Bacillus pumilus: one gene and its partner. The protein of the gene in region 2 interacts with the protein of the main gene of each other region in a pairwise test. Links are inferred from orthologs where the notes say so. Each region holds a gene or a part of one and is shown on either strand. Other genes may lie near its edges.

The links. The genes of interacting proteins can lie anywhere in the genome.
Region 1: the proteins of CKW02_RS02375 (region 2) and recJ interact in binary tests that used the Escherichia coli proteins (3 or more experiments, as listed by UniProt). The link is inferred for Bacillus pumilus from one-to-one orthologs.

Annotation. Positions count from the first base shown.
Region 1 is NZ_LT906438.1:2,447,227-2,450,308, reverse strand. The notes cover bases 1-3,005. They hold recJ (single-stranded-DNA-specific exonuclease RecJ), read left to right. Parts: upstream 1-343; coding sequence 344-2,668; downstream 2,669-3,005. Other genes in these bases: CKW02_RS12605 (adenine phosphoribosyltransferase), read left to right, coding at 2,692-3,005; CKW02_RS12615 (LapA family protein), read left to right, coding at 1-262. Also shown: more of CKW02_RS12605, read left to right, coding at 3,006-3,082. UniProt on the Escherichia coli protein: Single-stranded-DNA-specific exonuclease.
Region 2 is NZ_LT906438.1:485,292-488,363, reverse strand. Bases 73-3,067 are described here. They hold CKW02_RS02375 (DNA topoisomerase III), read right to left. Parts: upstream 2,666-3,067; coding sequence 479-2,665; downstream 73-478. Other genes in these bases: CKW02_RS02370 (tartrate dehydrogenase), read right to left, coding at 2,738-3,067; CKW02_RS02380 (glycosyl hydrolase family 8), read right to left, coding at 73-281. In the rest of the region: more of CKW02_RS02380, read right to left, coding at 1-72; more of CKW02_RS02370, read right to left, coding at 3,068-3,072.

The DNA.
Region 1 (3,082 bases), 2.0 Mb from region 2 along the record:
TGACTACTTATTTGGATCGGCTGAATGGCCGCTGATCCTTGTCATTATTGGTTCTGTGCTCATGGGCGGACTCATTGTGGCTTTTGCAGGGATTTTCCAAATTATGAAACTAAAACGTGAACTAAAGGCATTAAAAGCTGAGCGTGCAGCCGCACCTGCACCTGCTGTTTCGAATAAAAAGATCGACAAAGACGTTCAAAAGAAACCGAATGTGACGCCTTTAAAAGAACAGCCAGCATCATTTAACCGGAAGGAAAAATAATCTTCCAGCACAATTTCATAAAATAAAAATTGAAACCCCTCAGGCCACTCTAGTATAATAGTGTGGTTGAGGGGTGAATTTATGTTATTATCCAAAATGCGCTGGGAATATGAACATCCAAGCGAAGAAAAAGTGAAATCACTCTCTGAAAATCTGAATATTTCAGCGCTGACTGCATCGCTTCTTGTAAAAAGAGGACTTGAAGAAGTAGAAGAAGCGAGGTCTTTTTTATTTGATCAAAAAGCCGAATTTCATGATCCATTTCTATTAAAAGGAATGAAAGAGGCAGTAGAGCGCATCAACAAAGCGATCGAAGAGCAGGAATCGATTGTGATCTTCGGAGACTATGATGCGGATGGTGTGACAAGTACGTCTGTGCTTTTACATACATTAAAAGAGTTGTCTGCGAAAGTAGACTTTTATATTCCAGATCGATTTAAAGAAGGCTATGGGCCTAATGAACAGGCTTTCCGATATATCAAAGAGCAAGGCGCATCGCTTGTCATCACCGTCGATACAGGCATTGCAGCTGTAAATGAAGCACGTATTGCAAAAGAAATAGGGTTAGACCTGATCATTACAGATCACCATGAACCAAGTGAGGAACTGCCTGAGGCACTTGCGATTGTTCATCCTAAGCAGCCAGGCTGTGAGTATCCCTTTAAAGAACTTGCCGGTGTAGGCGTAGCATTTAAAGTGGCGCATGCACTTCTTGGAAAGCTGCCAACTCAGCTGTTAGATCTTGCGGCAATTGGGACAATAGCGGATCTTGTGCCGCTTCATGATGAGAATAGATGGCTCGCTAAAAAAGGGCTTATGCAGCTTAGGCAGTCGAATAGACCAGGGCTGAAGGCGTTATTGAAAGAAGCAGGTGCTACTCTTGAAGAAGCAAATGAGGAAACGGTCGGCTTTCAAATTGCGCCAAGGCTGAATGCTGTAGGACGAATTGAACAGGCCGATCCAGCTGTTCATCTTCTCATGACAGAGGATAAGGATGAAGCAGAAGAACTCGCTCGTTTTGTACAAGAACTGAATAAAGAACGTCAAAAAATTGTGAGTACGATCACAGAAGAAGCCATTCAAATGGTGGAAGAGACAGGTGATGACCAGTCTGCAATCGTAGTAGCGAAAGCTGGCTGGAATCCGGGTGTTGTCGGAATTGTTGCCTCTAAATTGACGGATACATTTTCTCGTCCGGCGATTGTGCTTGGAATAGATGAAGAGACGCAAATGGCAAAAGGATCAGCGCGGAGTATTCCTGGCTTCGATCTATTTTTCCATTTAAGCAAATGCCGTGACATTCTGCCGCATTTTGGCGGGCACCCGATGGCTGCGGGTATGACACTTCGAGCGGATGATGTTCCTTTACTAAGGGAAAGATTAAATCAATATGCGAATGAAACGTTGACAGAAGAAGATTTTATTCCGATTCAGCGGGTTGATGCTGTATGCAAGGTAGACGAGTTGACGGTTGAAGCAATTGAAGAAGTGGGGATGCTGTCACCATTTGGCATGCAGAATCCAAAGCCGTTCATCATGATTGAAGATGTGAGACTTGAAGAAATCCGAACAATTGGAGCAAATCAGAATCATATTAAAATGTCTCTGAAAGACGAAGACCAGCTGCTTGACTGTGTCGGTTTTCATCAAGGTCAATTAAAAGAAGAAGTTGTCACAGGTAGCCGCATTTCCGTCATTGGTGAAATGTCCATCAATGAATGGAATAACCGGAAGAAACCACAGCTCATGCTAAAAGATGCCCGAGTAGATGAGTGGCAGCTGTTTGATTTGCGCGGCAAAAAGGATTGGGAAAAGACAATCTCCACGCTTGACCCAGAAAAATATGTGGTGGTCTGTTTTGACGAAGAAACAAAACAGGAAGTCAAAATCCCGATTCATCATGTCCATGCAGAAAATGTTTCAACATTCGATGTAGAAGGCAAGTATGTTGTCTTTGCAGATGTTCCAGCAGATGAACACTTACTAAGGCAGCTGTTAGAAAACCAAAAGCCAGCTAGAGTTTATACGGTTTTCCAAAGAAAAGAAGATCATTTCATGTCCTCTTTCCCTAGCCGTGATCAATTCAAATGGTTTTATGGATTCTTGTTAAAGCGAGGAAGTTTCCCTCTCAAGGAGCAAGGAATGGAGCTTGCGAAACATAGAGGCTGGACAAAAGATACAATGATTTTTATGACAAAGGTGTTTTTTGAACTCGGTTTTGTTAAAATAGAGAATGGTGTGCTGTCAATAGTACGTGATGCCCCTAAAAAAGATTTAACAGCATCAGCATCCTATACAGCAAAACAACGATTGATGGAACTCGATCAAACACTAACATATTCCTCAGCCAAAGAGCTGAAGGAATGGCTGAATAGCATAATGAGCGAAGTCTCACCTGTGCTTTGACGTACGAGGAGGAAAAGGAAAAGATGGATTTAAAACAATATGTGACAGTTGTACCTGACTACCCAAAGGAAGGTGTACAATTTAAAGATATTACAACGTTAATGGATAAAGGCGAAGTGTACCGTTATGCAACGGATCAAATCGTTGAATACGCGAAGGAAAGAGACATTGATCTCATTGTTGGACCTGAAGCGCGTGGATTCATTATTGGCTGCCCTGTAGCATACGCACTTGGTGTAGGTTTTGCACCGGTTCGTAAAGAAGGAAAGCTTCCTCGTGAAGTCGTTAAAGTCGAATACGGCTTAGAATATGGGAAAGATGTATTAACGATTCATAAAGATGCGATTCGTCCTGGTCAACGTGTATTGATTACAGATGACTTACTTGCGACTGGTGGAACAATTGAAGCGTCCA
Region 2 (3,072 bases):
AGAACATCAAATTGTTGGTCAAATGAATTTTGATCTTTTTTTCGAACAAGATAATCCATCCAAAGTCCAAGTGATTCAGATAAGTAGATGTGCTGCTCTGCAAAAGAGGTGCGAATTAAGCCTTGATCTGTCATTAAGTGGTGAGTGATAAAATATTCTCCAGGCAAAACGGGCTGAGATGATACTGGATCAGCTGATTCTTTCTGCTGTTCCCAGGTACATCCGCCTAGTAGAATGACAATGAGTAAAACAATTGCTGTACGATATATGCGTGTATGCATTCGTGTCCCCTTTCAATTCCGCGTTCTCTAAGCATCTAACGATTTATTATAGAGCGTTTTTGTTTAAATTTAAATGAATATTTTATGCCAAATTACGAGCCTTTTCGCATATTTATTCCCATTTTCAGAAAAACAATATGTCTATATACTTAATAATACTGAAAAACCCATGCGTTTCCGCACGGGTTTTTATAGAACTATTGATCTAATTTTAACTTCTTTAATTGTTCAGCTAGTGCGTTATTAATTGGTTCTTCCACTTTCTTTTGTTTCTTCATATATTTAGACACATCGTGCTTACTGGCTTTCTTTTGATTGGATTGAGATTTGCGTTTTTCGAAGACAGACAGCTTTTCTCTATGGCCGCATACACAAGCAAAGATTTTGCCATCGCCTTCTCCGCGCAGCTCGAGCTTTTTATGACAGTTCGGGCAGCGTGCGTTTGTTTTCTTCGCCACATTTTTACGATGGCCGCATTCTCGGTCCTGACAAACGAGCATCGTGCCATGTTTTCCATTCACTTTCAGCATGAGTTTACCGCAGTCTGGACAATGGGTGCCAGTGACATTGTCATGCTTAAAGGTCTGGTTCGTCTGTTTGATTTCAGATACGGCTTGTTTGGCATATGACTTCATTTCACTCATGAATTGAGAAGCCTTCAATTGCCCTTTGGCGATTTTAGAAAGCTTTTGTTCCCATTCCGCTGTTAACGCAGGGGACTTTAAGTCCTCAGGCACTAACGAGAGCAGCTGCTTCCCTTTCGATGTGATGAAAATGTCTTTGCCCTTTTTCTCAATTAAGAAGCTATTGAACAGCTTTTCAATAATATCCGCTCTTGTTGCTACTGTCCCTAGACCACCTGTTTCACCAAGGGTTTTCACTAAGTCCTTTTCCTCGTTCTGCATAAATGCCGCTGGGTTTTCCATAGCAGATAATAGGGTCGCTTCATTAAAACGTGCAGGAGGCTTCGTTTCTCCTCTTGTCTCTTTCAGCTGTCGAACGTCTAGTGACTGTCCTTCTGAAAGCAGCGGCAAATGTTGATCTGCCTCGGCTGATTCCTCTTCTTCATATGAGTCATCGTACACGGCTTTCCAGCCAGCTGCTTGCACGGTTTTCCCTTTTGCTGTGAACGTTTCACTGCCTATTTTGGTGATGACCGTTGTTTCCTCATACTCGAAAGGATTCATGAGTACCGCAAGGAAACGTTTGGCAATGAGGTCATATAATTTACGCTCTTTATCGCTTAATACTCCTGGGTACAGCTCTTCCTCGGTTGGAATAATCGCATGGTGATCTGACACTTTGGCATCATTGACGAAGCCTTTGTGCGCTTTCACACCTGATTGTAAAATCCGGTTCACATGCTGGGCGTACGGTCTGACGTTCATTCCTTTTAAACGATCTTTCAATGTAGGAACGATATCCGCTGAAATAAATCGTGAATCTGTACGTGGATATGTTACGAGCTTATGCTGCTCATACAATCGCTGAAGCGTAGATAATGTTTCTTTGGCTGAAAAACCATAGCGTTTATGTGCATCACGCTGCAATTCAGTCAGATCGTACAGTCCCGGCGCGAAAGCTTTTTTCGCTGTTTTTTTCAACGCATCAACCACTGCTGGTTTTCCTTCGCAGGCTGTCAAGCGTTCTTTGATCACACTCTCTTGGAATGTCCGGTTTTGCTTTGTTTTGGCATCCTGCCATGTCAAAGTCAGTCCATCTACTTGTGCAGTCAATCCATAGAACGGCTTCGGCTGAAATTGCTGAATGTCTTCTTCTCGTTTGGCGATCATGGCGATCGTTGGTGTTTGCACCCGTCCGCAGGAAAGCTGTGCATTGAACTTCGTTGTCAGCGCTCTTGTTGCGTTGATGCCGACAATCCAGTCTGCCTCTGCACGTGCAACGGCTGAGCGATACAGGTTATCGTATTCTTTGCCGTCTTTTAATCGTTTAAAGCCTTCTTGAATGGCTTTGTCCGTGACAGATGAGATCCATAATCGTTTCAAAGGCTTTTTCACATGCGCTTTTTCAAGAATCCATCGAGCGACAAGCTCCCCTTCACGTCCAGCATCTGTTGCGATGACAATGTCTTTGACATCTTTCCTCGCAAGCTGCGCTTTCACTGCTTGGAATTGTTTGCCTGTTTTTTTCATCACCACAAGCTTAAGCGGTTCGGGAATGATTGGTAAATCCTCTAAACGCCAGGATTGAAATTCTTTTCCGTAGCCTTCTGGATCAGCCAGTGTGACCAAATGGCCAAGCGCCCACGTCACAATGTATTGATCTCCTTCTAAAAAGCCATTTCCTTTTTTATGACACTTCAGCACACGTGCAAGATCACGTCCGACTGAAGGTTTCTCTGCTAATACAACTGTTTTTGACACTAGATTTCACATCTCTTTCTTCTATCCATCCTTTTATTATAGCAGACGTGGAGATGCGGTTCTAATGACGGATTATTTCTTCAATCGTGTGATGATTTCGTTTGTGACTTCTTGCGTTTGATAGGCGCCACCGATGTCTGCCGTTAAAAAGCCATCTGCTGTGACTGATTCGATGGTTTCGAGCAGATGTGTGCCCAGTTCTTCCTCTCCGAAATGATCCAGCATGAGTTTAGCGGTCCAGATTTGACCGATTGGGTTGGCGATTCCTTTTCCCGCAATGTCTGGAGCTGATCCGTGTACAGGCTCAAACATGGATGGGTATTTACCATTTACATTAATGTTGGCGGCAGGCGCTACGCCAATACTTCCCATAATGGCGGCCCCAAGGTCTGTCAAAATATCACCAA